Regions from separate parts of the Promicromonospora aerolata genome, predicted to be linked through region 3. Evidence: riboswitches for the same ligand, from Rfam matches in the RefSeq annotation. Region 3 holds a riboswitch; each other region holds the start of a gene.
The links. Region 3 has a riboswitch for S-adenosylmethionine ahead of ACFSL2_RS17160 (methylenetetrahydrofolate reductase). Riboswitches for the same ligand answer to the same signal wherever they lie in the genome.
Positions count from the first base shown of each region.

Region 1: another riboswitch for S-adenosylmethionine. It lies ahead of ACFSL2_RS16055 (aminotransferase class V-fold PLP-dependent enzyme); the one in region 3 lies ahead of ACFSL2_RS17160 (methylenetetrahydrofolate reductase).
Region 2: another riboswitch for S-adenosylmethionine. It lies ahead of metE (5-methyltetrahydropteroyltriglutamate--homocysteine S-methyltransferase); the one in region 3 lies ahead of ACFSL2_RS17160 (methylenetetrahydrofolate reductase).

Region 1 is NZ_JBHUHF010000001.1:3,593,526-3,603,689, forward strand. Features, by position in the region: gene ACFSL2_RS16040 (LLM class flavin-dependent oxidoreductase) at 1-678, shown strand, start outside; gene ACFSL2_RS16045 (mechanosensitive ion channel family protein) at 772-1,545, opposite strand; gene ACFSL2_RS16050 (amidase) at 1,853-3,361, shown strand; gene ACFSL2_RS16055 (aminotransferase class V-fold PLP-dependent enzyme) at 3,363-4,781, opposite strand; SAM riboswitch class IV at 4,813-4,926, opposite strand; gene ACFSL2_RS16060 (MarR family transcriptional regulator) at 5,092-5,538, shown strand; gene ACFSL2_RS16065 (glycosyltransferase) at 5,535-6,749, shown strand; gene ACFSL2_RS16070 (phosphotransferase enzyme family protein) at 6,841-7,608, opposite strand; gene ACFSL2_RS16075 (ATP-binding protein) at 7,640-8,911, opposite strand; gene ACFSL2_RS16080 (rhodanese-like domain-containing protein) at 9,206-9,655, shown strand; gene ACFSL2_RS16085 (O-succinylhomoserine sulfhydrylase) at 9,652-10,164, shown strand, end outside.
Region 2 is NZ_JBHUHF010000001.1:812,462-822,625, reverse strand. Features, by position in the region: gene ACFSL2_RS03655 (hypothetical protein) at 1-269, opposite strand, end outside; gene chrA (chromate efflux transporter) at 407-1,654, shown strand; gene ACFSL2_RS03645 (TetR/AcrR family transcriptional regulator) at 1,740-2,444, shown strand; gene ACFSL2_RS03640 (NADP-dependent oxidoreductase) at 2,476-3,372, opposite strand; partial or broken gene ACFSL2_RS03635 (MarR family winged helix-turn-helix transcriptional regulator) at 3,472-3,765, shown strand; gene ACFSL2_RS03630 (YibE/F family protein) at 3,947-5,179, opposite strand; gene ACFSL2_RS03625 (HAD family hydrolase) at 5,254-6,084, opposite strand; gene ACFSL2_RS03620 (hypothetical protein) at 6,169-6,396, opposite strand; gene ACFSL2_RS03615 (TetR/AcrR family transcriptional regulator) at 6,396-6,686, opposite strand; gene ACFSL2_RS03610 (DoxX family membrane protein) at 6,805-7,260, shown strand; gene ACFSL2_RS03605 (GNAT family N-acetyltransferase) at 7,306-7,770, shown strand; SAM riboswitch class I at 8,216-8,318, shown strand; gene metE (5-methyltetrahydropteroyltriglutamate--homocysteine S-methyltransferase) at 8,327-10,164, shown strand, end outside.
Region 3 is NZ_JBHUHF010000001.1:3,849,413-3,859,576, forward strand. Features, by position in the region: gene ACFSL2_RS17135 (carbohydrate ABC transporter permease) at 1-381, opposite strand, end outside; gene ACFSL2_RS17140 (extracellular solute-binding protein) at 396-1,754, opposite strand; gene ACFSL2_RS17145 (LacI family DNA-binding transcriptional regulator) at 1,901-2,938, shown strand; gene ACFSL2_RS17150 (glycoside hydrolase family 2 protein) at 3,068-4,960, shown strand; gene ACFSL2_RS17155 (lysophospholipid acyltransferase family protein) at 5,050-5,694, shown strand; gene ACFSL2_RS17160 (methylenetetrahydrofolate reductase) at 5,793-6,737, opposite strand; SAM riboswitch class I at 6,742-6,857, opposite strand; gene ACFSL2_RS17165 (carbohydrate ABC transporter permease) at 6,952-7,875, opposite strand; gene ACFSL2_RS17170 (carbohydrate ABC transporter permease) at 7,875-8,750, opposite strand; gene ACFSL2_RS17175 (extracellular solute-binding protein) at 8,796-10,040, opposite strand.

The DNA.
Region 1 (10,164 bases), 260 kb from region 3:
GCCATGGAGATCGCGACGGTCGACGGGATGTTCCCGGGCCGGCTCGTCCCCGGGATCGGGCACGGCGTGCAGCCCTGGATGGCTCAGGTGGGAGCCAAGGCGGCGTCCCCGCTGACCCTCATGCGGGAGTACTCGACGGCGCTGCGCGCGCTGCTCGCCGGGGAGCGTGTGACGACGTCGGGCCGCTACGTGTCCCTGGACGACGTCGCGCTCGACTGGCCACCCGCCCGGCCGGTGGCGATCCCGGTCGCGGCGACGGGACCGAGGTCGCTGCGCTTGGCGGGTGAGGCCGGTGACGGTGTGGTGCTCGAGGGCTCCGTCGGCCTGCCCAGGCTGCCCGCGGCGCTCGCCCGGGTCGCCGAGGGGAAGGCAGCCGCCGGCCGGGACGGCGTCGACCTTCCCGTGATCCAGTTCGTCTCGGGCGGCACCGGGCCCACCGCCGTCGCCCGCCTGCGGGCGGAGTTCACCGCCATGGACATGGGCGCGGACGTGGCCGACGACGCCGGCCTCGCGGCGTACGCCGTGTGGGGCGACGCTCAGGCGCTCGCCGACGGCGTGCGCCGGTACGGCGAGGCGGGCGTGGACACCGTGGCGCTCCAGCCGACGGAGGACGACCCGGACCTGGAACAGCTCATCAGTGTGGTCGGGGCCGCTCAGGAGCTCCTCGGCGCGTCGTAGCCGCCGCATCCTCGGGCGCACAGTGCGACGCCGGGGCCGCATCGTCAGGTGACGGTGCGGCCCCGGCGTCGTCGTGACCGGCCGGTCAGGCGCTCAGATGTCGCGCGGCGGCGGTGGGAACGAACCCGAGGCGCCCGGGTCCGTGCGCGGCGCGGTCCCGGGGGTGGTGCCGGGCTCTGCGGCGGGCGTGGCAGCGGCGCCACCACCCGACGAGAGGTTGCCGAGGAGGCTCTCGACCCGCGGCCGCATGGGGCCGATGAGGGCACCGCCGACACCGACGATCAGAATTCCGGCCAGGGTGGCCAGGAATGCCACGAGGACGGGCATTGTCACGGTGGTGCCGATGCCGATCTGGTTCACCGCGGCGATAATGCCCAGCGCGATGATGAAGAACGAGACCGACTTAGCAACCAGCGGGCCGTAGGAAACCCCACCCATGGAGTTGAGGATAAGGTCCTTCACGGCATTCGCGATGGCGCCCGCGATCACGACGATGACGATCGCGACGACCAGCTTCGGGAGCCACGCCACGATGTCGTTGACGATTGCGCTCACCGGGTTGGTGGGCCCGAAAGCGCTCAGCGCGAGCTGCAGCGCGATGAGCAGGATGAAGTAGTAGATGATCTTGGTGAGCAGCGAGATCGGCTCGATGCCCGACCCGGCGAGGAGCCGGTTGGCACCCGCCTTCTCCAGCACCTTGTTGAAGCCGATCCGCGTCAGGATCATCCCTACGAACCGGGCGATCGCCTTGGCGATGAAGTACCCGATGAGGAATACGATCAGGAACACGAGGAGCTTCGGGATGAAGCTTGCGACCGCGCCCAGCGCGTTCGTGAGCGGCTCCAGCCAGTCGACCTGGGTCGGCACAACAAGACCTGCACTGAGGAATGGCATAGTTCTCTCCCCCTTCGAGACTTTTCTCGTCACCTCTGCTACGCCACGGTGGCGCAGCACAAAGGTGCCGACACTCCACGAACATATGCCGGAGAAGCGCATTCTGCGCGGCGTGGCATTGCTTCTTGGGCGCACCTTTCGGCAAAGAAGGCGCATATGCGCAGGTCAGACGGTCGAGAGCGAGTTGTCGCGTTCATGAATTGAGCCAGGTCCGCTGTAGAGCGGGTGAGACATATACGGCATTTCCGCGGGTCGGTGCCGAGCGCCGTAGCCTGGCCGGATGGATGCCCTGCATGAGCGGACCGCCGTCGAGCTCCGTGACCTCCTCGCCGCCGGTGACCTCACGCCCGCGGAGGTCACCGAGCATTTTCTCGACCGGGTGGAACGGCTCGACCCGACCGTCGGAGCCTTCGCCACCGTCACCCCCGAGCTCGCCAGGGAGCGCGCAGCGGCCCTCGGGCGGGACGGTGACGGCACCGGCGGCGCACGGTCGGCGTCGGGCGGGCTGTGGGGCCTGCCCACGGGGGACAAGGACCTGTGGAACCGCGCGGGCGTGCCGACGGGATTCGGTTCACGCGCGTTCGCGGGCCTGCCGCCGGCCGCGGAGAGCGACGAGATCGTCCGGATCCTCGACGCCGCGGGTGTGGTCAGCCTGGGCAAGACGGCGGCGCCCGAGCTCGGCTTCCCCGCCTACACCGAACCGGTCGACGCCCCGCCGGCGCGCACACCGTGGGACCTGACGCGCGGCGCGGGCGGATCCAGCGGTGGTGCGGCCGCGGCGGTGGCGGCGGGCATGCTGCCGTTCGCTCCCGGCTCCGACGGCGGCGGCTCGGTCCGCATCCCCGCCGCCGCGTGCGGCGTGGTCGGCCTCAAGCCGACGCGGGGCCTGCTGCCGGCGGGCAGCGGCGTCGACTCGCTGGGCGGGCTGGTGGTGAACGGCCCGATCGCGCGCACCGTCGCGGACACCGCCCTGCTGCTCGAGGCGATGCTCCCGCGGCTCGCCGGGGGCGGCGTCGCGCATCCGTTCTCGCTGCGTGCGCCGTCGTACGAGGCGGGCGCCTATCTGGCGGCCGCGCAGCGCGCCACGCTGCTTGACCCGCGGACCGGGTGGAGCGGGCCGGAATCCGGAACCGCACGGATCGGCGTGACCACCACGTCGGCGTGGGACGAGTTCTATGCGATCACCGTGTCACCCGAGGCCAGGGCGGCCCTGGACGCGGGCGTGGGAGCCCTGACGGGGTTCGGGCACACGCTGGACGAGATGGTCCTGGCCGAGGCGCCCGAGTACGCACCGGCGTTCCGGACCCTGTGGATGGGCGGCGCGTCGGCGGTGCCGATCGACGACCCGGAGACGCTCGGCCGGCTGGAGCCGCTGACGCAGTGGCTGATCCGGTCGGGGCGCGAGGTGCCGGCGCGGCAGCTCGCCGAGGCGGTGCGCACGCTCAACGGCTACGAGCGCTCGCTGGTGGCGCAGATCAGCGTGTACGACGCGGTGGTGACGCCCGCCCTCGCGCTCACACCGCGCCCCATCGGGTGGTACGACGCCCAGGACCCCGAGCGGAACTTCGAGCAGCAGTGCCAGTACACGCCGTTCACGTCGATGCTCAACGTCGCGGGGCTGCCCGCGATCACCGTGCCGACGCACTGGACCGCGCCGACCGCCGAGGCGCCCGCAGGACTGCCGATGGGGGTCCAGATCATCGGCCGGCCGGGCGGCGAGCTCACCCTGCTGGCGCTGGCGGCACAGGTGGAGGCGGCCCTGCCGCGTCCGGCAGCATTCCCGCTCTGACCTACTCCGGGTCGGGGAGGCAGCCGAACTCGTCCTGGAAGCCCGCGGCCGCGGTGGCCAGGAGCCCCGCGAGGCCCGAGCCCTCGGGCACCGGACGGGGGTCGTCGGTCACCACCCACAGGCCGTCGACGACGTCGTAGCCGGCCTGCGGGCCCTCCGCCACCAGCCGGCCGACGGCGGCGACGAGCCGTTCGACCTCCTCGCCCGCGGTGCCGACACCGACCGAGGCGCGCACCGCCCCGGCGTCGAACCCGAGGCGGCCGAGCAGCGGGTGCGCGCAGAAGCGCCCGTCGCGCACGCCGATGCCGTGCTCCGCGGACAGGTACGCGGCGACGAGGCCCGGGTCGTAGCCGGCCACCGTGAAGGTCACGACGCCCACGGGGTCGACGGCGTCCGCCCACACGCGCACCACCTCGACGCGGTCGATCGCCTCGAGCCCGGACACGAGCCGGTGGCGCAGCGCGTTCTCGTGCGCCACGACATCTTCCGGCGCGAGCGCCGCGAGCTCCTCGCACGCCGCGGCGAGCGCCACGGCGCCGATCACGTTGGGCGAACCGGCCTCGTGCCGGGCGGGACCGTCGTGCCAGTCGGTGCCGGCGACGCGCACTCGTCGCACGGCGCCGCCACCCGCGAGGTACGGCGTGCCGGTGTCGAGCCAGTCCCGGCGGCCCACGAGCACACCCGCACCGAACGGCGCGTACGTCTTGTGCCCGGAGAAGGCGAGGTAGTCGACGCCCGTGGATTCCAGGGAGATGCGCCGGTGGGGCACGAGCTGGGCGCCGTCGAGCACCACGCGTACGCCGTACTCGTGGGCCACCGCGACGATCTCGTCGACGGGCAGCGACTCGCCCGTCACGTTGGAGGCGCCGGTGAGCGCGAGGAGCGCGTACTGGCGGTGCGCGGCGGCGTCGGCCAGCTCGTCGCGGATCTGGGTGAGCGTCTCGGCCACGGTGGAGCCGCCGGTCAGCACGGTCGCGTCGGCGCCGCGCTGCCAGGGCAGCAGGTTGGCGTGGTGCTCGACGTCGAGGACGAGCACGCGGCCGGGCTCGCCGTCGGGCTGCGCGGGGACGCAGCCGGCGAGCAGGTTCAGGGAGTCGGTGGTGTTGCGCGTGACGATCGTGAGGTCGTCGTCGCGGGCGCCGACGAACGCACCGATGGTGCGGCGGGCGGTCTCGTACAGGGCGGTGCTCACCTGGGAGAGGTAGCCCGCGCCACGGTGCACGCTGGCATAGAGGGGGAGCACCTGGGTGACCCGGTCGGCCACGGCCTGCAGCGCCGGGGCGGACGCCGCGACATCGAGGTTGGCGTAGGGGACCCGGGTGCCGTCCACGAGGGGGACGAGGGTCGCACCACCGACCACGGGGCGCAGCGGTGCGACGCCGGTCACCGCAGCGTCGCGGGTGAGAGTGGTTGCCGACATGGCGTCCTCCAGCACAGTCCTGGGGGCGATTCCCCCGCGCTTGCCACGCGCGGCTGCACGCGGCCAGGTCGTCACCCGGAGCACCCCGCCGCGGAGGGAGGGTTGCCGACCAGCGAGCCGGGGCTTGGCGCTGGCACTCATGACCTGCCGTCATCCTGGGCTGCGGCACATCCGCTGTCAACGCGCGTCTCATATTTTGGTCTCAACATATGGGCGCAAAGGTCGCCGGCGGCCGGCGCGCGCCGCCGAGTCGGAGAAGTTCCCCGTTCAGAGTGTTCGGAACGGACCGAACAAGCGGTACGCTTGCCGCATGAGCGCCATCGAGGACTTCACCGAAGAGGCCGGGCTCTTCTACGAGCGGCTCGGTCTGAGCCGCACGGCCGGCCGGGTCGTCGGGCACCTGCTCGCGTCGGACGATGACAGCGCCGACGCACCCGACCTGTGCGAACGGCTCGCCGTCGCCAAGAGCAGCATGAGCGTGGCCCTGCGCCAGCTCGACCAGGCCGGCATGGTCGAGCGATTCCGGCGTCGCGGCGAGCGCCGCGACCGCTACCGGCTCACCGACGACGTGTTCGGCCGGGCCTTCCGGGCCAAGATGGCGGAGTTCGACGCGTTCCAGGAGCTTGCCGCGCACGGCCTCGCCGCGGTGGGCGACGACCCCGGCCGGCGCAAGCGGCTGGAGAACATGCGCGACATGTATGCCTTCATGGCGGATCGCTTCCCCGCGCTCCTGGACGAGTGGGAGGCCACCCGATGAGGGTTCTCCTGGTCACCATGGGCAGCCGGGGTGACGTCGAGCCGTTCGCGGCACTCGGCCTCGAGCTCGCCCGGGCCGGCCACGAGCCGCTGCTGGCCGCACCACGCCGACTGACCGAGGACGCGGCGGCCCGCGGACTCCCGGTCGCGCCGCTCGACGATGGCGTCTTCGCCCTCCAGGAGCAGGTGGCAGGAAAGGGGGCACGGGCGTCGATCACGGCGGCCCGGTCTGCACTCCCGCTGCTCCGCCGCTGGCTCGACGACCTGGCCACGCTGCGGGACAGCGGCGCCGACGTCGTCGTCTACGCGCCCAAGACGCTCGGCGCACCCCACCTCGCGGACCTGCTCGGGGTGCCGTCGATCGCCGCGCTCCCCATCCCGCTGTTCACCCCTACCGTGCGGTTCCCGTCACCGCTCAGCCCGGTCCCGCCGCCCCGGTTCCTCAACCGGGCGAGCTGGGGACTGGCCGGAGTCATCGAGGCCCCGTACCGCCGCATGGTCCGGTCCTGGCGGTCCGAGGTGCTCGGCCTGACCGGTCCGACGACGGGACTCGCCGAGCGCGTGGCCCGCGACGGCGTCCTGCACGCGTGGAGCCCGCACCTGCTGCCCGCGCCGGACGACTGGCCGGCCGAGCTTGCGCCGACCGGGTTCTGGAGCCTGCCGCCGAACGGCCGCTGGGCGCCGTCCGAGGCGCTGGACCGGTTCCTCGATGCCGGCGAGCCGCCGGTGTACGTCGGCTTCGGCAGCATGGTCGTCAAGAACCCGGAAGCCTTCACGGATGCGGTGCTGGACGGGCTGCACCGTTCGGGGCGACGCGCGGTCCTGGCGACGGGCTGGGGTGCGCTCCGGCCCTCGCGTGTGCCGGAGACCGTCCACGTGCTCGACCAGGCACCGCACAGCCTCCTCCTGCCCCGCACGTCAGTCGCGGTGCACCACGGGGGCGTCGGCACCGTCGCGGCCGCCCTCCGGGCCGGGGTGCCCCAGGTGATCCGGCCGTTCCTGGGCGACCAGCCGTTCTGGGCGCGGCGGGTGCACGAGCTGGGGATCGGCGCCCCTGCGCTGACCGGCAAGGTCACGGCCGACCGGTTCGCCGCGGCGATCGACGACGCGGCGGGCCGGGCCGACGCGGCACGTGAGCTGGGCGCCCGGGTGGGCGAGGAGGACGGCGTCGCCACTGCGGTCACGCGGATCGAACGAACCGCCGAGAGTTGATCAGCCGGGCGCGGGTCCGGGGCCGGGTCCGGGGCCGGCTCCCGGCTCCGGGCGGCCGTTCGGCCCGGCCCGGCCCAGGCCGACCGCCGGGTCAGTCTCGCTCGGCGGCCGCGACGAGCGCGACGATCCGCTGTGCGTCCGCGCGGTACATGGCGGCGTGCTCGCGCAGCTCGGCCGGACCGCCGTCGTCGACCCGTGCCTCGGTCCAGCCGGCCAGGTCGTGCAGCTTGTCGACCATCGCGCCCAGCACCTTGGCACGCGGGTACGGGTACCCGTACGCGGTGATCAACGCGTCGAGCCGCGCCATCGGGTCCAGGTGCCCGACGCCGTAACCCACCCCCGCGAAGGCGTCACCCGACAGCGGCGTGATCCGATAGGCGAGGTAGGCCAGGTCCCGGACCCGTGGACCCGGCGCAGCGGTGTCGAGGTCGATGAGGCCCGCAAGCCGGCCGGCGCGAAAGACCATGTTGTAGGGCGCCGCGTCGTTGTGGCAGATCACCTCGGCGGGTTCGGTCGCGGGGAGCCGCCACCGGGCGTCAGCCGGGGCGAACCCCGCCGTGGCGTCGTGGAAGCGCCGCAGGAGGCGGCCGGCGTCGGCCAGGACGTCCGCGGACCAGAGCCACTCCGGGGCGGGCCACCCCGGAACGTCGCCCGGCAGGAACGAGACGACCTCCCGGCCCTGGTCGTCGAGGCCGAGCGGCTCGGGAACCTCGGCCATGCCGCGGGCACGGACGTGGGTGAGCAGGCGCTGGACGGTCGGCGTCCATGGGCCGGCCGCGCGGTGCACGGTGTCGCCGACCCGCACGACGCCGGTGGTGTTGCCGCCGGTCAGCTCGTGCTCGTCCACAGGTCTGTCCACAGCCTTTCCACACCGTTGTCCACAGCCTTCGTCATGGTCCGAGCAGTGCCAACGGAACCACTGCGATCCCGTCCTGGGGTCGACGATAAGCGAGCGGCCCGGTCGTCATCACAACGGCATCGAGAAGGTCGTCGCCCAGTTTCTCCTTCAACCAGCGGAGATGCTTCACATCCTTGTCGTTCGGCAGTCGGTTCAGCTTTACCTCGATCGCCAGCACCTTCCCGTCGTCGCGCTCCACGATGAGATCGACCTCATGCTCGCCGCCCTTGGTCCGCAGATGTAGGACGCGCGCTCGTTCGACCTCCGCATGCACACGGACGCTCAGGGCTACAAGGTGCTCGAACAAGGCACCGAGCAGCGTGCCGTCCCGGGCCACGATCTTTCCCGGCTGGGGCTTGTCGATCAGTGCGCCGGCCCCGACTCCCAACAGTCGTGCGGCAAGCGCCGGATCGGCGAGGAAATGCTTTGAGACCTGAGTAAGAGACGCCAAGCGATTCCGGCTTCCGACCCAGGCCGGCACCTCATCGAGGATCCACAGCCGTTCCAGGGTGTCACGGTAGGCAACGGTCGTCGGACGGGTCGGCTTGTCGCTGATCCCCTGTGTCGCCGCGTCCAAGATCGTCTCGTATGTCGCCGTCGTTCCCGTTGCCGCCGCATAGGCCGTCAGCCATGCCTCGAGCGCTCTCGGACGACGTACCACATGACCGAGCTCGCTGAAGTCGTGCTCGACGATCCGTGCCAGGTAGCTGTCGAGGGCGTCACGATGGTGTGTGCCTTGTCGAGTGCGAATGCCAGGAAAGCCAGAGCGAACGATCTCCTCGGCGTAGTCCCCCGGCGCGACCTCAGTGCGTCCGCCGACCTCCGCGGGCCCGTCTCTCAGCAGACCTGCGAACGAGACGGTCGGAGATTCGATCTGCCGCTCGGCAAACGACATCGGCCGCATGCGAATGCGGACGATCCGCCCTGCGCCCGAGTGAATCGTCGCCCGTGGCGTGGCTGAGCCAGTCAGGAGAAACGCGCCGGCACCTGCGCCATCGTCAACCGCCCTGCGAACGAGATCCCATGACTGCGGCATGAGCTGCCATTCGTCGATGAGGATCGGTGTCGGATCCCGGTGCAGACGGTCCGGGTCGAGCGCCAGAAGCTCCGCTTCGTCCCCACGATCGAGACGGATGGTTGTCTGCGCGAGCCGCGCAGCAGTCTTCGTTTTGCCAACTGCCTTCGGTCCCTCGATCGAGACAGCCGGCAACCCGTTGAGCATCTCGATGAGATGGGTGTCGATCGCTCTGGGTGTGTAGGTCATCTCTGACACTTCCGGTCACGCGCCGAGCATGCCGACGACAGTGGGGCCTTGGCATCCGGCCGGATCAAACTTTACATCCGGTCGGGATCAAACTTTACAACCCGTCGAACGACGCCGCCTGTCGAGACGGCATCCCACCCATCGGACTACTTGTCGTACGATCGCGAACGACCATCCCGAGCGGCCGAGTGACGTGGCACGACGACGCCGCAGCAACCCAGCGCCCCCGCCCCTGTCGACCTGGCAGGGCGAGGGCGGACGAGGGTGCTACCGCCACGACCGATGGAGGAGCACATGAGCGTCCCCGCGCACATCGAAGCCCGTACCGCCGAGGGCTACGCCGGCGACATCACGCCCCAGCAGGCCTGGGACCTGCTCGCCGCCGACCCGGGCGCCACGCTCGTGGACGTCCGCACCGAGGGCGAGTGGCAGGCGATCGGCGTCCCCGACACGACCGCGCTCGGCAGCCAGCCGGTGTTCAGTGAGTGGGTGCGGGCCGGTGGCCGCCCCAACACCCGGTTCCTGGAAGAGCTCAGAGCCGCGGGCGTCACTGCCGGACCCGTCGTCTTCCTGTGTCGCTCCGGCCAGCGCTCCATCGGCGCCGCCCGGCTCGCCACCGCCGCAGGCCTCGGCCCGTCGTACAACGTGCTCGAGGGATTCGAGGGAGCTCCGGGGGTCGACGGCGTCCGGGACCAGCAGGGCTGGAAGGTCGCCGGGCTGCCCTGGACGGAGGCGGGCGAGTGACCGTCACCGGAGCCTTCCCGCCCGACTCGGCCCCCGGGGGGTCCGGCCGCAAGCCGCTCCCCCGCAGTGTCCGCCCCGCGACCCTCGCCGTACGCGGCGGGCACCAGCGCAGCGACTTCCAGGAGACGAGCGAGGCGCTGTTCCTGACCCAGGGCTACGTCTACGACACGGCGGCGGAGGCCGAGGCCGCGTTCACCGGCGACCTCGACCGGTTCGTCTACTCGCGGTACGGCAACCCGACCGTCCACACGTTCGAGGAGCGGATCCGGCTCCTCGAGGGCGCCGAGGCCTGCTACGCGACCGCGACCGGCATGTCGGCGGTGTTCACCGCCCTGGCCGCACTCGTCAGCTCGGGGTCACGGATCGTCGCGGCCCGCGCCCTCTTCGGGTCCAGCATGGTGATCTTCCAGGACATCCTCGCCAAATGGGGCGTGCATACCGACTACGTGGACGGCCACGTGCTCTCCCAGTGGGAGGAGGCGCTCGCGACACCGGCCGACGTCGTGTTC
Region 2 (10,164 bases), 3.0 Mb from region 3:
GCCCGCTCGGCCTCGAGCCGCTCGTCCCGGTTGCCGCGCATGGTCGCCCAGATCAGGGTGGGGCTGAAGTCCTCGAGCTTCTGCACGTCGGCCGCCTCGCCCGCGAGCGCCTCCGTGGCCCGCGCCAGGCGGGCCTCGGCGTCGGCGAGCGCCGACCGCACCGTGCCGAGCTGCCCGGTGAGCCGCGCGTGCTCGAACGCCGCCTCGTGGGCCGCCTCGAGCTCCGCCTGGACCTGCTGTGCCTGTACCGGCTGCTCCTCCTGTGCCATGCGGGTCAGCGTAGGGCCGGGCGGGCCGGGCCGGTACGAAAGGGCCGGTACGAAAGTGGCGGTACGAAACTGGTCACCGCGGGACGGGTCGCCGGCGACACCGGTAGCGTCCGGGTGTGCACCCTGGAGGCTCCGGCATGTCGACGTCCGACTCCCCCGCTCCGACCGCGTCAGGAGGGGGCTCGGCACGCGAGGTGTTCCTGGTGTTCCTGCGCCTCGGGCTCACGTCGTTCGGCGGGCCGGTGGCGCACCTCGGCTACTTCCGTGACGCGTTCGTGGTGCGCCGCCGGTGGCTCGGCGACCGTGCGTACGCCGACCTGGTGGCGCTCTGCCAGTTCCTGCCCGGACCCGCGTCGAGCCAGGTCGGCATGGCGATCGGGCTGCGACGGGCGGGCATCGGCGGGCTGCTGGCCGCCTGGGCGGGGTTCACGCTGCCGTCCGCCGTGCTGCTCGTCGCGTTCGCGTACGGGGTCACGGCGTTCGGGGGCGACGCCGGGGCGGGGTGGATCGGCGGCCTCAAGGCGGCGGCCGTCGCCGTCGTCGCGCAGGCGGTGCTCGGCATGACCCGCACCCTCGCCCCGGACGCGCGCCGCGCGACCATCATGGGGGCCGCTGTGATCGCGACGCTGCTCGCGCCGTCGGCGCTGGGGCTGCCGGTCGTGCTGAGCCAGGTCGGCGTGATCGTGCTGGCGGGCGCCGCGGGGCTGCTGTGGCTCCCCGACCCACCCGGCGACGGTGACGACGAGCCGTTCTCCGTGCCCGTCCGGCGCTCCGTCGCGGTGGCCTGCCTCGTGGTGTTCGGTGCGCTGCTCGTCGTCCTGCCCCTGCTGGCGGCCGCCCGGGACGGTGGCGTGGCCCGGCTCGTCGACATCTTCTACCGCGCCGGCTCGCTCGTCTTCGGTGGGGGCCACGTGGTCCTGCCGCTGCTGCAGGCGGACCTGGTGCCGTCCGGCCTGGTGGGCCACGACCAGTTCCTCGCCGGCTACGGCGCGGCGCAGGCCGTACCGGGCCCGCTGTTCACCTTCGCGGCGTACCTGGGTGCCGTCACCACGTCCGGGCCCGCGGGGCTCGCCGGTGCGGCGATCGCGCTCCTGGCCATCTTCGTGCCCTCGGCGCTCCTCGTGGTGGGCGCGCTGCCGTTCTGGGAGCGTCTGCGCGGCGCGCGGCACGTCCGGCGTGCGCTCACCGGCGTGAACGCGGGCGTGGTCGGGCTGCTGGCCGCCGCCCTGTACGACCCGGTGCTCACCCAGGGGGTCCTCGACACGGCCGACCCGGTACGTGCCCTGGCGCTCGCCGTCGCGGCGTTCGTCGCGCTGGCGAAGTGGTCGGCGCCGCCGTGGGCGGTGGTGATCGCGGCGGGGCTGCTGGGCTGGGTGGTGCTCTGAGCCGCGGGCCCGCTCCACGGCCCGCTCCGGGCCCGTTCCACGAGCGCCGCCGGGCCGCGGCCGCCGCGCGTACTAGGCTCGCGCCATGCCCGTGGACGACGACGACACCCGGCCCCTGACCCGGCGCGAACGGCTCCGGCGGCAGACCGTCGACGAGATCGTCCAGGCGGCGCTGGAGCTCGTCGACACCGGGGGCGCGCACGGACTGTCGCTCGCCTCGGTCGGCAAGGCCATGGGCATGACCCCTCCCGCGCTCTATCACTACTTCGCGTCGCGTGAGGCGCTGCTCGACGCGCTGGTCCTGGCCGGATACGCCGACCTCGGCACCGCCGTCGAGGCCGCGGCCCAGGCGGCGGCGGGCCGTCCGGCCGCGAATCGGCTGTCCGCCATCGCACACGCGTGGCGCCGCTGGGCGCTGGACCATCCGCGCCGGTACTCGATGCTCTTCACCGGCAGCCGGCGCGAGGCGGTGGACCCGCTGGTGAGCGTCAGCCCGATCAGCCGGAGCATGCTCGCCCTGGTCACGACGCTCCAGGAGGTCGCTGTCGCCGCCGGACCCCAGCCGGCCGCCGGCTCGGCGCTCGACGCCGACCTGTGCCGGTGGGGCGCGTCCCTCGGCCTCCCGGCGGCGGCCGCGCCGGCACTCCGGCTCGCCCTGTCGACCTGGTACCGGGTGCACGGCCTCGTCTCGCTGGAGATCGTGGGCGCGTTCGGCACCATGGGGCTCGACGGCGAGCAGCTGCTGGCCGCCGAGCTGGAGAGCCTGGCCGGCGAGGCCGCCCGCGCCTGATCGCCGGCGGGCGCCGCCCACCGCGCCGCCCTCACGGCACGAGGACCACCTTGCCGCCGGCGTGCCCGTCGTCGACGATGCTCTGCGCGCGTGCCGCCTCGGCAAGCGGCAGCACCTTCGCGACCGGGACGGACACCGCACCGCGGACCACCTGGTCGAGGAGGTCGGCGAGGGCCTCGGCCGAGTGCTCGGACCCCTCGGAGAACTGCACGCCCAGCGCATGGGCCGCCGGGTCGGCAAGGGTGAGCACCCGGTCGGTGCCGCCGCGCAGCTCGATGCTGTCCGGCAGCACGCCGCTGCCCGCCGTGTCCAGCACCGCGTCGACGGTGGGGGTCAGCGCACGGATCCGGTCGACGAGCCCGTCGCCGTAGGTGGTGGGCGTCGCCCCGTACCCCGCGACACGCTCCTGGTTCACCGGCGACGCCGTACCGATCACGCGCACGCCTGCCGCGACCGCGAGCTGGGTCGCGAGCCCGCCGACGCCGCCGCTCGCGCCGTGCACCAGCAGCGTCTCCCCCGGCTTCAGGTCGAGGAGGCGCAGCGCGCGCCGGGACGTCTCGGCCACCACGGGCAGCGCCGCCGCCTGCGGCGCGTCCAGCCCGACGGGGACCTGCGCCCACACGTCCAGGACGGCCAGCTCCGCGGCGCCCCGGCCGGCCGGACCGGCGACCCGGTCACCGGTGGCGACCCCGGTCACGCCGGCGCCCACCTGGTCCACGAGACCCGCGACCTCCAGGCCCGGCACGGCGGGCAGCGGTGTGGTGAACACCGCCTCCATGGCCCCGGACCGCACCTTGCCGTCGAAGGCGTTGACGCCCACGGCCTGCACCCGGACGCGGACCTGTCCGGGCCCGGCCTCCGGCTCCGGGACCTCGCCGAGGTGCAGGACCTCCGGGCCGCCGAACTCGTCGAAAACTACTGCGCGCATCGTGTTCCCTCGTTCCGGATAGTTTTGCTGTTCGAGACAGGTAACCAGCGGGACCCGCCCCACTATTCCCAGCCCGGCCTACCACGCAGGACGAGTCCTATGCTGGACGGCATGACATCTGACCGGGACAGTGAGTCGAACCCGTTCGCCACCGGGCCGCTCAGCCTTGCCATCTTCTCGCTCGCGCGGGCGCACCGGGCGCTCGCCGCGGACCTGCTGCGCCCCCTCGGGCTGCACCCGGGCCAGGAGCTGCTGCTGATGTTCCTGTGGGAGCACGGGCCGCAGCGCCAGACGGACCTGGCCGAGCACGTCGCCACCGACTCGGCGTCGATGACCCGGACCGTCCAGCGGTTGGAGCGCGCCGGTTTCGTCCGTCGTCGGCCCAGCACCACGGACCGGCGGGTCACCCTCGTGGAGCCCACACCGGCGAGCCAGGCGCTGCGTCCGCGCGTCGCCGCGATCTGGGCTCGGATCGAGCAGGCGACGGCGGGCGACCTCGGCCCGGCCGAGCGCGAGGACGCGACGGCGCTGCTGCGCGCGTTGGAACGGAACGTGGGCAGCATCGCCGATCCTGCTACGTCGCCGACGTCCCGGGGACCCGCTGGGACGCCCACGCCTCGGCCACGGGCGCCATCAGCTCCGGGTCCGACGTCGGCTCGGCCGTCGTCGAGCCCGCCGTCGCGTCCGCCGGGCCGGGGACGGTGAGCGTCGCGATGGCGGTGGTGACCGGGATCGCGAGGACGAGCCCGATCGACCCGACGAGCGTGCGCACGACCTCCTCGGCGATCTCGCCCGAGCTCAGGGCCGTGGCCGGCGACTGGTCCACGAGCCAGACCATCATGAGCAGGGGCAGGGCGGCGCCGACGTAGGCGAAGGCGATCGTGTAGACGGTCGAGGCGATGTGGTCGCGTCCGATGCGCATCGCCCGCGTGAACAGCTCGGCCCGCGACGCCGTCGGCGCCACGCCGCGCAGCTCCCACACCGCGGACGCCTGGGTGATGGTCACGTCGTTCAGCACGCCCATCCCGGCCAGCACGATGCCGCACAGCGCGATGCCCCGCAGGTCCGCCCCCGGTGCGCTCGACGGCAGGAACGCCGAGGCCTCGTCGGTGGTGCCGGTGATCTGCGCCGCGCCGGAGGCCCAGGCGGCGAGCAGCGCGGTGAGCCCGAGGCCGACGAGCGTGCCGAGCAGCGCGGTCGACGTGCGCGCCGACAGGCCGTGCGCCAGGTACAGCGTCACGAACATCACCAGCGACGACGTCACCAGCGCCACGCCGATCGCCGACTCGCCCGCCAGCAGCGCGGGCATGGTGAAGCCCAGGAGCACCACGAACGCCATGCCGAGCCCGGCCATCGCCGCCAGCCCGCGCCAGCGCGCCACCAGCAGCACGACGGCGGCATAGGCAAGGGCCAGCAGCGCGATCGGCAGCTCGCGCTGGTAGTCCATGAACACCAGCGGGTCCACGCCGGGCTGCGAGACCTGAGAGATGTCGACGGCGGTGATGCGGTCGCCGTCGGCGAGCGGGACCGACGGCCCGGGCGACTGCATGCGGGAGGCCTCGCCGCCCGGCAGCTCGACCGGGATGCTGCCGGTGGCCGGGTCGGCGGGTCCGGTGACCGTGACGTCGACGAACGACGTGCCCTCTGCCTTGGCCGGCATCCGGTCGGGCACGTCGGCGGCGTTCGGCCACAGCAGCCACACGCCGACCAGGGTCAGGAGCAGCGCGGAGACCAGGGTGATGACCAGCAGGAACGTCGTGCGTGGCGCGGCAGGGCCGGCCGAGCCGTGCGAGTGAACGTGCGCCATGCGCACATCCTGACCCAACCGCGCTGCGGCGGCGCGGCGAGCGAGCGGGCAGCCGAAGGACGGGGTGCGCGGGGTCAGGCTGCGGGGAGGAGGGCGTCCGCGAGCGCCGTGGCGGCGCCGTCCTCGTCGACCGTTCCCGTGACGCGGGTCGCTACGGCGCGGACCGTCTCGGGAGCGTGGCCCATCGCGATCGACACCGCCGCCCACCGGAGCATGTCCAGATCGTTCTCGCCGGCACCGACGGCGACCGTGCGGGAGGGCGCGACCCCCAGCTCGACCCGGATGTTCTCGAGCGCCGTCGCCCTGGTGATCCCGGGTGCGGTGACGTCCACCCAGTCCACCCGAGCGGGGATGGCGGTGACGCCCGACGCGCGCAGCGCCGGGGCGAGGCGCAGGGCCCACTGCCCGTACACCACGACGCGTGGCGTCGGCCGCGCCCAGACGCCGTCCAGCGCCTGGAGTACCTCCTGGTGTCCGTCGAGCTGCCGCTCGGGGAACCGCCTGGTGACGCGGTACCCGGTGCCCACGACCTCGGCGGCGAGCCCCAGGTCCGGGCGGGTCCGGGCGACCAGCCGGCACACGGGCTCGGCGTCCAGGGGCACGACGTCGACGATCGAGCACCCGTCCGGCCGCACCCGCGCGGTCACCGCACCGTTCGCCGCGACCACCCAGCCGTCGTGGACGCCGAGCTGGCGGGCGGCCTGCACCGCCCCGGACAGCGACCTGCCCGTGGCGACCACCAGGTGGTGGCCGGCGGCGCGGACCGCCGCGATCGCGTCCAGCACGGCGGGCGTCGGCCGGCGACCGGCACGCACGAGCGTGCCCTCGACGTCGCAGGCGACGAGTGCAGGTGTGGACGTGGGCACGTCCGAGAGCGCTGCGGCCCCGGAGGTGGTCGCGGTCACGGTATTCCCCTGGTGATAGAAGGCGGCACCATCATGTCTCATACTGGGACATTTGGGAATTTCCATCTCAACCGGAGAGCACCGTCAGGGCAGCCCCAGGACCGTCCGGCACAGCACCGGCTCGGCGGCCGTGGCGACATCGGGCCCGGTGATGGCGCCCGAGAGCCACAGGCTCGCGAAGCCGTGCGCCACGGACCAGGCGGCGCGCGCGGCGTCGGCGTCGGACGCCAGCCCCGCCAGGGCGGCGGAGGCGGTCTGCTCCGCCGCACGCAGCTCGGCGTCGTCCCCGTGCAGGAGGCTGCGGTCGAACATCACGGCGAAGTGCCGGGGTGGTCGACGGCGAACCGCACGTAGGCGAGCCCCGAGGCGAGCAGGTCGTCCTCCGCCTCCGCCAGGGCGGCGGTGAGCAGCCTGAACCCCTCGGCCGCCACCGCGGTGAGCACACCGGCCTTGTCCCCGAAGTGGTGCGCCGGCGCCGCGTGGGACACCCCGGCGAGGCGGGCCAGCTCCCGCAGGCTCAGCCCGGCCGGCCCCCGTTCGGCGACCGCCGTCGCGGCGGCCGAGGTCATCGCCCGCCGCAGGTCTCCGTGGTGGTAGTTCATCCCGCCTCCTCCGCACCGCGTGCCGCGGGCACCCTCGCCTCATCTTTCCATTGACAAGATAGCACCGAAGATGGTGAGGTGTCGCATGAACTAGTCACCGTCAAGATTGGATTCGGCCATGCCCGTACCGCTCCCCGTCCTCCTGCTCGGCGTCACCGCCGTCGCCCGCCTGCTGGGCACCGTCGCGGTGCCGGCCCTCGACTCCTGGCACGACGCCGCCCGTGTCGGCGCCGCCGCGATCTACCTCCTGGCCGCTTCGGGCCGGCTCATCCCCCGGGTGCGCCAGGACCTCGAACGCATGGTCCCGCCCACGCTCCCCCGCCCCGACCTGCTCGTCGCGGGCACCGGAGCCCTCGAGCTGCTCGGTGGGGTCGGCCTGCTCGTGCCCGTCACCGCCCCGGCCGCCGCGATCTGCCTCGGCCTCCTGACGCTCGCCATGACGCCGGCCAACATCTCCGCGGCCCGGCGCGGCATCCTGTTCGGCGGATCACCCGCCACCCCCGTCGGCCGGCGCCTCGCGGAGCAGGCCCTCTACCTGGGGGCGCTCGCCGCCGTCGTCTGGCTGCCCTTCTGACGGGCGAGGCGGCCGCGCAGCACGCGCCGCGGGTAGGATCCCGCCGTGCTCAGCCCCGCCACCCCCGACGACCTCGACGACCTGGCGGCGTTCCTCCGGACCGCCGACCTGACGGTCGCCGCCCTCGCCGAGCCGGCGGTGCACCTGTGGCTCGAGCGCGACGACGCCGGGGCCGTGGGCGCGACCACGGGATTCGAGCTCGGCGGCGAGCACGCCCTGGTCCGTAGCGTCGCCGTCCGTCCGGACCGGCGCGGTGCCGGCGACGGCCTGCGCCTCGCCCGCTTCGCCCTGGACCGGGCCGCCGACGCCGGGGCGCACCAGGCCTGGCTGTTCTCCCGCCGGTCGGGCGGCTTCTGGCAGAAGCTCGGCTTCGCGGCGACCACGACGGACGCCCTCGCCACCGCGCTGCCCGACGCCCACCAGGTGCGACTGTTCCGCGCCACCGGCCAGCTCGACCGCGAGGTCGCGTGGCAGCGACCGCTGCCGCCGTCTGATAATTTCGCCGCATGAGGTCTCCAGAAGCATCCAGGTTCGGGCTGCCGGTACTCCGGTAGCCCGAGATGCCCCTGTAGAGACCCCCGAGGTACGACCTCGCCCACCCGCTCCCCCGTGACCGACGTCCGGGGAGCCGGTGCCTCCCCGCGCATCCGAAGGGCCCGTAGTGCCGTCCTGGCCTACCCGTTCCCCCTCCCTTCGGAGTCGTTGCGGCACGGCGATCGGACCGCTCGGGCCCGCCGGGCCGCCGGCGGCCAGTGCGGCACTTGCCGGAGCGGCCGCCGCGCTCTGGTTCGCGGCGACCCGAACCCGCTTGGCACGCTTTTTCTGACCATGCAGCTGCTGCCAGGAACCGCGTGAACCTGGCAGCAGCTGCATGGTCGGCGGGCAGCTCTGACCTGCTCGTCCCGAGGTGTGGACGGTTTTTCGACCACATCGCGGGCATGCCTACGATCCAGGCTCATCATCCAGAGCGGTCGAGAGTCCTGGCTCAACGACACCGCAGCAACCTGCCTCCGGATCGCCGATGCCGGGCAAGGTGCTAACGCCAGGTCCGATGGAGCTGATACGCATGGCAGTCACGCACTCGCACCTTTCCCCCGCCACGATCCTGGGCTACCCGCGCATCGGCCGACGCCGCGAGCTCAAGCGCGCCGTAGAGGCGCTCTGGGCCGGTCGCACGACCACCGACGAGCTGGAGAACACCGCCGCCGAGCTCCGGCTCGCCACCGCACGACATCTGGTCGACCTGGGTCTGGACGCCGGTTCCGCCGCCGTCCCCGGCTCGTTCTCGTTCTACGACCAGGTGCTCGACGCCGTCGCCCTGCTGGGCGCGGTGCCCGAACGGTTCCGGGACCTGGCCGGCGACGGCGCGCTCTCCCTGGAGGGCTACTTCACGCTGGCCCGTGGCGAGGGCGGCCGGCCACCGCTCGAGATGACCAAGTGGTTCGACACGAACTACCACTACCTGGTCCCGGAGATCGGGCCGGCCACCCCGATCGGGTTCGCCGACGACCGGGTGGTGCGTGAGTTCAGCGAGCTCGCGCACCCCGCCGACGGCGGACAGGCCGTCGTGACCCGCCCGGCGCTCGTGGGCCCGGTGACGTTCCTGCTGCTCAGCAAGCCCGCCGACGGCGCCCCCGACGGGTTCCACCCGCTGGACCGGCTCGACGACGTCGTCACCGCCTACGCCGGGCTGCTGCAGGCACTGGCCGCCGCGGGTGCGCCCTGGGTACAGCTCGACGAGCCCGCCCTGGTCACCGACCTGCTGGACGTCCCCTTCGACGAGGTGGCCGACGCCGTCCGCCGGGCCTACAGCCGCCTCGCGACCGACCTCTCCCCCGCGTCGGCCGGCGACGGCGCCGCCGAGCGTCCCGCGATCCTGGTCACCGCGCCGTACGGCGACCTGCGCAGCGCGGCCGGCGACGGCCTCGCGCTGCTGGCCGGCACCGACGTCGAGGCGATCGGGGTCGACCTCGTCAAGGGCGCCGTACCCGACGGCCCCGTCCCGGGCCTGGAGCGCAAGACCCTGGTCGCGGGCGTCATCGACGGGCACAACATCTGGCGCGCAGACCTCGACGCCCGCCTGGCCACGCTCCAGGGCCTGGCCGCGCTCGGCGCCGGCGCGGTCGCCGTCGGCACCTCGACGTCCCTGCTGCACGTGCCGCACGACGTGGCCGACGAGCCCCGCCTCGACCCCGGCCTGAAGTCGTGGCTCGCGTTCGCCGACCAGAAGGTCACCGAGGTCGTCACGCTGGCCACCGGTCTGGCCGAGGGCCGCGCGGCGGTCGCCGCCGCGCTCGCCGAGTCCAGCGCGGCGGTGCGGTCGCGCGCCCAGGCGCCCGGCGTCGTCGTGCCGGAGGTCCGCGACCGCACCGCGGCCCTGACCCCCGCCGACGCCGAGCGCGCACCGTACGCCGAGCGCGCCGCGGCCCAGCAGGCGAGGCTCGACCTGCCGCCGCTGCCGACCACGACCATCGGCTCGTTCCCGCAGACGGCGGAGATCCGCCGCACCCGGGCCTCCTGGGTGCGGGGCGAGCTGTCCGACGCGGAGTACACGGCAGCCATGCGCGCGGAGATCGCGAGCACGGTCGCGCTCCAGGAGGAGCTGGGCCTCGACGTCCTGGTGCACGGCGAGCCCGAGCGCAACGACATGGTGCAGTACTTCGCCGAGCAGCTCGACGGCTTCGCGACCACCGTGCACGGCTGGGTGCAGTCGTACGGCTCGCGCTGCGTGCGGCCGCCGATCCTGTGGGGCGACGTGTCGCGGCCCGCGCCGCTGACCGTGGACTGGACCGCGTACGCGGCGTCGCTCACGAACAAGCCCGTCAAGGGCATGCTCACGGGTCCCGTCACCATCCTGGCGTGGTCGTTCGTCCGTGACGACCTGCCGCTGGGCGACACCGCCGA
Region 3 (10,164 bases):
GACGAGCAACGCCATCACCAGGGCGAAGAGCACCAGTGGGACGGTACTGAGGAGCGTGAACCACACGGTGTTCCCCAGGGTCTGCCAGACCTGCGGATCACCGAAGGCCTCGAGGTAGTTGGCGAAGCCGATGAACTCGCTCCCGGTGCCCGTCAGGCTCTGGTTGGTCAAGCTCATCCAGAGGCCGTAGAGCGTCGGCACGACCAGGAAGAGCCCGGTGGCGACGGCGAACGGTGCGACGAACAGGTAGCCGGAGCGGTCCCGTTCGCGCATGGATCTGCGGAAAGTCTCGGTGCGCGTGCCGGACTGGCTCGCGGAGCCCCGCCGGACGGGCACTGCCCGCCCAGGGGGCGCGGTGACGCTGGCGTTCGAGGCGGTCATCGTCGTCCTCTCGATCAGGCGGGGTTGGGCAGAGCGAGGAACCGGTCCATCTCGCTCAGCATCCGGGTCACGGCGGTACGCGGAGGAGCCTTGCCGGCCAGGGTGTCCGTCATCGCGTCGGCCATGCGCGTCTGGAAGTCGCTGCCGCCACCCGTGAACCAGGCATCGGGGTCGAAGACGGCGACCTCTGCCGCGGGTGCGTAGTCACGCTGCGGCGTGAGCTCCTGGTACGCCGGCTGCTCGACGATGGGCTGGTAGGCGGGGATGTGCCCGGCCGAGGCCCAGGTGAGGCCTTCCTTGAGGAGTCCGGCGAGGACCCGGTACGTCGCCTCCCGGGCGGCGGGATCTGCCTGGGCCTGCCGGGGCAGCACGAACGCGTGCGAGTCGGCGTAGTTCGCGGGGGTGTCGAAGATCGCGGGAAACTGCGTGGCCCCGACGTCCGGCAACGCGTCGCGGAACATCGGCAGGTCCCACTCGCCGGCGAACATGATGCCCGTACGTTCCGCCATGAAACGGGCGGACGCGGCGTTGCCGTCCTGGTTCTTCGCGGCCACCGTGCCGTCGACCATGGCCTGCAGGAACTCGAAGACCTCGGCCGCTGCCTCCTCGTCGAGGGCGGCCGGCCGGCCCGGCGTGAGCTCGTAGCCGCCGCCGTTCTGGGAGTAGAGGCCCCAGAACATGCGCCAGCACCCGGCAGGGTCGCGCTGGTAGCCCCATCCGACGCCGGTCTCCCCCGTGACCTCGGCCAGCGCACGGCCGGACGCGAGGAAGTTGTCGGCCCCGGCGACCGCGTCCAGGTCGAGCTTGCCGTCCGGCGTCGCCAGACCCGCCTCCTGGATGAGCGTCGGGTTGTGGAACGCGATGTACGGGTGCGTGTCCAGGGGGAGGGCATAGAGCTGCCCGTCGAACTGGGCCTTCTCCCACACGGCGGGGGCGAAGTGCTCCTCGCCCACTCCGAGGTCCGCGAGCGCGTCCAGGTCGAACGGCTCCAGGAGCCCGCCCGGCGCGTACCCGGCCAGGCGTGACATGTGCATGACGGCGGCCTCGGGCGGTCGCCCGCCCGACGACGCCATCGCCAGCTTCGTGTAGTAGGGCGGCCCCCAGGCGAGAGTCGTCGAGTCGAGGGCGATGTCCGGGTTGGCCGACGCGACCACGCCGACCATCTCCTGCATGAGCGCACCGTCGCCGCCCGAGAAGAGGTCCCAGATCATGACCGCCGTCCGGCCGGAGCCGGCGGCGTCCGGCGTGGCGCAGCCGGCGAGCGTCCCGCCCAGCGCCACTCCGCCGGCGCCCACCAGGGCGGCGCGAAGCAGGTCGCGGCGGCTCAGGCCGCCGGAATTCTCCGCACGACTGCGGGTTCTTGACGCGGTCACGGGGCTGCCTTGCCCCGGGATGCCACGTCCTCGTAGCACGGTCATCGTCGACCTCCTATGGTGCAACGTTGCGCTCCAACGTTGGATCACGATGGACTAGGCCGGGCGTCCCGTCAAGGGGCAACGGTGCGGAAGGAAGTGAAGGGTTGTCGGAGCAAGCGGGCCGCCGAGTCGGCATCAAGGAGGTGGCCGCCGCGGCAGGGGTCTCCTGGAAGACCGTCTCCAACGTTGTCAACGACACCGGCCGCGTCGGTGACGCGACCAGGGCACGGGTGGAGGCCGTGATCGTCGAGCTGGGCTACCGGCCCAACCTCGCCGGACGGCAGCTGCGTCGGGGCCGCACCAACACCCTCGCCCTCGCCGTGCCCTGGGTGCACGCGCCGTACTTCTCGGTACTGGCCCACGAGGTGATCGACGTCGGCAGCACACGCGGCTACCGCGTCCTCATCGAGGAGACCCGGTCCTCCCGCGACACCGAGCTCCAGGTGGCGCGCGGGTTCGACGTCCAGGCGATCGACGGCATCATCTTCTCGCCGCTGGAGCTGACGCCTGCCGAGATCGACGAGGCACGCGGCTCGGTACCCCTCGTGCTGCTGGGTGAGCGCGCCGATCCGGACCCGGCCCGAGAGCGCCGCACCGACCACGTGAGCATCGACAACGTCCATGCCGCCGCCCAGGTCACGGCGCACCTGCTGGAGAGCGGCCGCCGCCGGCTCGCGTTTCTGGGTGCCGAGCCACGCGGTGCCGGCCGGACCGGTGCCCAGCGGGTCCAGGGCTTCCTCGACGCCCACGCCGCCGCCGGCATCGAGGCGGACGAGCGCTGGGTGCTCCAGGTCCCCCAGTTCTCCCGCTCGTCGGGCGCGGCGACCGTCGAGCAGGTGCTGCCCCGGATCGGTGAGATCGACGGCCTGGTGTGCGCCAACGACGAGCTGGCGCTCGGCGCACTGCACGCGCTGCGCCTGAACGGGGTACGGGTCCCCGCCGACCTCGCCGTCACGGGCTGGGACAACACGGAGGACGGCCGGTTCTCGAACCCCTCGCTGACCACCGTGGCACCGGACCTGCGGGCGATCGCCGAGACCGCGGTGGACCGGATCATCACGCAGCTCGCCGACCAGGCCGCCGACCCGGTCGACGCGCTCGTCCCGCACCGGCTGCTGGTCCGCGAGAGCAGCCGCGGCTGAGCCGTCGGGGGGCCTGCGGGGCCCCCGACGGCGTGCCCGCCACGCGCGCTTCGGTGATACAACGTTGCATTCCGATCGGAAGACGTGTTGAATCGCCGCGCACCTGTCGTAGACGCAATGGAGCAGCTGATGACCTTCCTCGACCGCTTCTCACCCGCCGGCGCTCCAACGGCCACCGCCGTGCCGCGCCCCGAGTACCCCCGCCCGCAGATGGCCAGGGACCACTGGCTCAATCTCAACGGCACCTGGCAGTTCGAGATCGACCCGGGCGACTCCGGCCTGGAGCGCGGGCTGGTCCAGCGGCCGCTCCAGAATGAGATCGTCGTGCCGTTCGCGCCCGAGTCACAGCTCTCCGGCATCGAGAACACCGACTTCCTCGAGGCCGTCTGGTACCGCCGCGAGGTCACCGTCCCCGCCGACTGGTCCGCCGTCGGCGACGACCCGCACGTCCTGCTGCACTTCGGCGCCGTCGACCACGACGCCACCGTGTGGGTGGACGGCACGGAGGTCGTCCGACACCGCGGAGGTTTCACGCCCTTCACGGCCGACCTGCACGGCATCGCGGCTCCCGGCGACACGGTGACCGTCGTCGTGCGGGCCCGCGACACGCGCCACGGGCCGCAGGCCCGCGGCAAGCAGAGCAACCGCTACGCGAACTTCGAGTGCAACTACACCCGCACCACGGGGATCTGGCAGACCGTGTGGCTCGAACCCGTACCCGCCACGCACCTGCGCCGCCCGCGGATCACGCCGGACCTCGCCAGCTCGGCGTTCGACGTCGTGGTGCCGCTGTCCGCGAACCGGCGCGGGCACGCGGTGACGGTCACCGTGACCGACGCCGAGGGCGAGGTGGCGACCGCCACCGCCCGCGCCGACCTGGACCTGGCACCGGCGCTGCGCGTCGTCGTCCCGTCCGAGCGGCTGCGCACGTGGGGCCCCGGCGATCCGCACCTGTACGGCGTGGACATCACGCTGCACGACGCCGACGGCACCCTCGTCGACTCCGTGCGCTCCTACGCCGGCCTGCGCTCCGTCTCCATCGACGGGCAGGTCGTACGGATCAACGGCGATGCGGTGTTCCAGCGCCTCGTCCTGGACCAGGGCTACTGGCCCGAGTCGCTCATGACCGCGCCGTCCGACGACGCGCTCACACACGACATCGAGCTGGGCCTCGCGGCCGGCTTCAACGGCGCCCGGCTGCACCAGAAGGTCTTCGAGGAGCGCTACCTGTTCCACGCGGACCGGCTGGGCTACCTGGTGTGGGGCGAGTTCGGCGACTGGGGCGTCAGCGGCTACGGCACGCCGGCCGACGGCCAGCGACCCACGACGTCGTTCGTCGCGGAGTGGATGGAGGCGCTGCAGCGCGACCACTCCCACCCGTCGATCATCGGCTGGTGCCCGCTCAACGAGACGCACCAGGACCTGCACGACCGCATCACCCAGCTCGACGACGTCACCCGCGCCATGTGGCTGGCCACCAAGGTGGCCGACCCGTCCCGGCCGGTGCTGGACGCCAGTGGCTACTCGCACCGCGTCCTCGAGACCGACATCTGGGACTCGCACCTGTACGAGCAGGAGCCGGCCGAGTTCGCGAAGCAGGTGGGCGGCCTCGCCGAGGGGCGCCCGTACGAGAACACGCGTGACAACGGCACCAAGCTGTCGGTGCCGTACCGGGGCCAGCCCTACTTCGTCAGCGAGTACGGCGGCATCTGGTGGAATCCCGAGGCGGCCGCCACCGCCTCGGGCAGCTCACCGGACTCCTGGGGCTACGGCCAGCGCGTCGCGGACGAGGAGGAGTTCCACGCCCGGTTCCGTGGGCTCACCGAGGCGCTGCTCGGTGACCCCCGTATGTTCGGCTACTGCTACACGCAGCTCACCGACGTGTTTCAGGAGGAGAACGGCGTCTACCGCTTCGACCGCAGCGAGAAGCTCGACGTAGCCCGGGTCCGGAAGGTCCAGACCCAGGTCGCGGCGGTCGAGACGGTCGACGGCGGCGAGGACTCGGGCGACCGAGCCTCCTGATCTCCCCCGGGGGTTTGTAGGTCTCTTTAGTCTTTTTCACCACATATCACCCCGTCCACAGGGTCGCTTGAGGGGTGCACAATAGGCCGGTGACGTACCGGTTCCTCAAGCTCATCCTCTCGATCCTCGTGCTCGTGCTTCTGCGCCCGCGCGTCACTGGCCTGCAGAACATCCCGAAGCGCGGCGCCGTGATCCTGGCGAGCAACCACCTGTCGTTCATCGACTCGCTGCTCATCCCGATCATGGCGCCGCGGCACGTCGCGTTCCTGGCCAAGGCCGAGTACTGGACGGGCAAGGGGATCAAGGGGCGGCTCTCCCGCTGGTTCTTCACCAAGATGGGGGACATCCCGGTGCAGCGGGACGACCCGCGCGCCGGGCAGCGGTCGCTCGAGGACGCGCTGGCCGTGCTGCAGCGCGGCGGCGCGTTCGGCATCTACCCCGAGGGCACCCGCTCACGCGACGGCAAGCTGCACAAGGGCCACACCGGGGTCGCCTGGCTGGCCCTGACCGGCAAGGCACCGGTGGTCCCGGTGGCCCTCCTCGGCACGGACAAGGTGAAGCCCATCGGCAAGATGCCGCGGTTCGCCCGGGTCGAGCTGCACTTCGGCGTGCCGATCGACCCCTCGCGGCAGATCGCGGCCGGCACCAAGCCCGCTCAGGCGCGACGAGAGCTGACCGAACAGGTGATGCAGTCCATCCAGGCGATGAGCGGCCAGGAGCGCGCCGACACCTGACATGGTTACCGCCGCGGCTGCCGAGTGCAGAGTTGGACGCGGCTGAAGAGTCCTCAACCGCGACCAACTCTGCGCTCGGCAATCACGGGGGCCGGCAGTCAGGCGGCGGCGCGGCCTGACAGGCCTACGCGTTCTAGCAGGTCGAGAGCCGGGCGGTGCTTGTTGAACGTGTAGACGTGCACACCGGGCGCACCGGCGTCGAGCACCTCGCGGGCCAGGGCGGCGGAGTACTGGATGCCGTGCTCGTGCTGCGCCTCCGCGTCGACGGCGCCGTCGGGCGCGGTGAGCCCGTCGAGGTCCCGCAGGAGGCCTGCGGGTGCGACCACGCCCGTGAGCTCCTGGACGCGGCGGAGCCGGCGTGCCTCGGTGGTGGGCAGGATCCCGGCGAGGATCGGGATGGTCACCCCGGCCGACCGGGCAGCCTCCACGAACCCGGTGTAGGACTCGGCCCGGTAGAAGAACTGGGTGATCGCGAAACTCGCACCGGCCTGCTGCTTCTCCAGCAGTCGCCGCACCTCCTGGTCCCGGGTGGTGCCGGCTCCCGGATTCCCGTCCGGGAACGTCGCAACGGCGATGGTGAGCGGGCGCGTGGCGGCGCGCAGGGCGGCGCTGGCGTCAGCGGCGACGCGGCGCTGGTCCACCTGGGTGAGCAGCCGGACCAGGTCCACGCTGGAGCGCACACCGTCCGGCGACGGACGCCAGTCCGGCTCGTCGCGCGGCGGGTCGCCACGCAGGGCGAGGAAGGAGCGCACGCCGGCCTCGAGAAACTCGTCGATCACCTCGGACACGTCCTCGCGGGACGCCCCCACGCAGGTCAGGTGGGCCACCGGAAGCACCGGGGTGCCCCGGAGCAGCGTGGCGAGCACCTCGCGCGAGGTGGCCCGGTCACCCCCGCCGGCGCCGTAGGTGACGGAGACGAAGTCCGGCCGTGCCGCCACGAGCCGCTGTGCCGTCTCCCAGAAGTTGGGCGCGGCCTCGGGCCGACGCGGTGGCATCAGCTCGAACGACACTGTGGGGCGGTGCGGATATGCCTCGACAACCATGGTTGCTCCATCGAACCTGGCGTGAGCACCTTACGTCCACGCGCCACGGCTGCGGGGCAGGAAGTCTGCAGGTTGCTGCGGTGTCAGGGAGCCAGGACTCTCGACCGCTCTGGATGGGATCGCCACCATGCTAAGCGATTGTCCAGCACTGGGACGGATTCCGTCCGGCGGTCGAGACGCCCTGGTTCACCTGGTACCCGAGGGCGGCGCCTCGCTACTTCACCGAGCCCGCCACCAGGCCACCCACCAGCCGCTTCTCGATGGCCATGAACAGGATGATCACCGGGACGATCGCCACGATCGACACCCCGAACACGTAGTGCCAGGAGGTCTCGTACTGGCCGACGAACTTGGTGAGCGCCACCGACAACGGCTGGTTGCCCGGCGTCGTCAGCAGCACCAGCGAGGCCGCGAACTCGTTCCAGGACGCGACGAACGTGAAGATGACGGCGGTCACGATGCCCGGCCACACGAGCGGCAGGTTGATCTTCGTCAGGACGGCGAAGGTGCCGGCGCCGTCGATCTGCGCCGCCTCGTCGACCTCCCGCGGGATCGCCGCGAAGAAGCTGTGCATGATCCAGGTGGCGAACGAGAGGTTGAACGCCGCGTTGACCAGGATCATGGCCGCCCACGTGTCGAGGATCCCGATGGCGATGAACTCGCGGAACAGGCCCGAGGTGAGCACCGCCGGCTGGATCATCTGGGTGACGATCACGAGGAACAGGAAGACGAGCCGCCCCCGGAACCGGAACCTCGCCGTGTAGTACGCGGCAGGCAGCGCGACCGCTAGCACGAGCAGGGTGGCACAGAGCGAGATCACCAGGGTCGAGATGACGTTCTGCGCCAGCGGGGTCTCGGGCGTCGACCACATCGTGACGTAGTTCTCCCAGTGCCACTCCGTGGGGAAGTAGGTGGGATCGACCGACCTGATCTCCGCCTTCGTCTTCACCGAGCCGAAGAACATGATCAGGTACGGCAGCAGGAACACAGCGACCACGACGAGCCCGGTGAACATGCGGAGCAGGACCGACCCGATCGGCACCTGGTCAGCGGTGTACTTCCGCACCCGCCGGCGGTTGTCCGACGGCGGACGGGTCGCCTGGCGTGGGGTCGTCCCCGATTCGGCGATCGCAGTCATCAGACCTCCTTGAGGGGGCGGACGACCCGCACGTACACGGCCACGATGACGATGACCACGAAGAACGCGATCACGGAGAGTGCACTGGCGAGGTCGATCTGCCGCTGGTTCTGCAGATACTTGAAGATCATGGTCATGATGGTGTCGGCGCTGTAGCCCGGGATGGACCCCGTCATGACCCGCAGGATCGGCAGCGAGTTGAACACGTTGATGATGTTGATCAGCACGGCCACCGAGACCGCACCCCGCAGCTGGGGCAGCACCACGCTGAAGTACGTCCGTAGCCCGCCGGCACCGTCGAGGCGGGCGGCCTCCACGGTCTCGCCCGGGACGGTCTGCAGCCCGGCCAGGATCGTGTAGGTGGTGAACGGCAAGGACACGAAGACCGCGACCACCATGGCCCAGGCGAAGGCCGTGACGGGGTGCCTGGTCCAGCCGTAGCCTTCCGGCGACGCGATGAGGCCGACGTCGACGAGGAACGAGTTGATGATGCCGAAGTACGGCTCCAGGCCGTAGTGCACCACCATCGTCGTCATCACCACGCTCGACGCCCACGGCACGATGACGGCCATGCGCACCAGCCGGCGACCGGGGAACGACTTGTTCAGCAGCGCGGCGAGCGCGAGCGACCCCAGGAGGGTGGCGCCCACGACGCCGACCACCCATACGACGGTGCGTCCGAGGATCGGCCAGAAATACTGGAAACCGACCACGGCCGCGAAGTTCGCGAGGCCTACCCCACCGTCGTCCAGCCCGCTCTGGCTGATGTCGCGCGTCGAGTTCCAAAACATGACGCCCACCGGGAACAGGACCACGGCCGCGATGAGTGCGACCGCGGGCCCGATCCACGGCAGGGCCTTCAACAGGTCCTTCACGAGGCTCCCCGCGCTTTCAGTTCAGCGTTGCGTGTGCGGGAGGCATCAGCCCGCGTCGACCTGTGCCTGGATCTCGGCGAGGGTGTCCTTCGCCGAGGTGTCGCCGGCGAGCTTTCCGAACAGCGCCTTGAACGCGGAGTCCGCGGCGTTCCAGTCCGGGTTGGTGCTCGGGTAGAACTGTGCGTCCGGCAACCCTTCCAGGAACGGGGCGAGCGCCTCGTCGTCGGCCAGCGGCTCCGAGCCGGACAGCGTGGTGGGGAGGAAGCCCTCCGCCTCGACCCACGGGACGTAGACGTCGGCCGTGTACAGGTAGTCGAAGAAGGAGGTGATGGCCTCCTGCTTGTCACCGTCGTTCTGGAACGCCATGAGGTGGTCGGCCACGCCCAGCGTGAACGGGCTGCCGTCCTCGGTGGGGATCGGGTGGATCGAGTACTCGAGGTCCGGGTTGTCCGACTCGATCTGGCCCACGCTCGGCGGCAGGCCGACCTGCATGCCGATCTTGCCCTGGACGAAGATGTCGAAGAGCGGGCTGCGGTCGGACGCACCGGCGTCGGCCTGCGTCGCACCCTCGTCGATCATCTTCTCGGCGAACTCTGCGCCCACGAGGTTCTCGGGGGTGTCGATGGTGATCTGCTCGGCGTCGCCGAACGTTCCGCCGCCGCCCCACAGCCACACCGCTGCCTCGGCCTGCGCTTCCTCGGAACCGAGCGGCATGCCGTAGCCGGCCACGCCGCCGCCCAGCTTCGAGACCTTCTTGGCCGACTCGAGCAGCTCGTCCCAGGTGGTCGGCACCTCGGCGCCCGCCTCCTCGAGGAGCGCGTCGTTGACGAACAGCGCGCGGGACGAGGCGATCCACGGCAGTCCGTACGTGGTCCCGTCCACCTGAGCGTTCTCGAGGAACGTTGGCTGGAAGTCCGCGTAGGTCTCGTCGGAGGTGACCTCCTCGACCGGGTACAGCAGATCGTCGGCGGCGAAGCCGGCGAAGGGGCCGCCGTTGTAGATGTCCGGCGCGTCGCCGCCCTGGATCTTCGTGGCGATGACGGACTCGAGGTTGTCCCACGACTCGACCTGGAGCTTGACGTTGATGTCCGGGTTCGCATCTTCGAAGCCGGTGATCACGTCTTCCCAGAGACCCTGGGTCGCGTCGGAGTAGCTGGGGACGAGCAGATCGAGGGTGGCTCCGTCGCCGCTCTCTTCACCGCTCGACCCGCCGAACCCGCAGGCCGTCAGTCCCGTTGTCGCGGCGAGCGTGATCGCCATGATCCCGCCGAGCCTCTTGTACTGAGCCATTACCGTCCCTCTCCTTCGTGGTGGTGCAGGTCACGTTTGCACTTGCCCCCGAATCTGTCAACAGTTCTAACAAACCTGTGACCGACGAGTGACATAGGGCTCCGACAGCACGGTAGGAACCGGA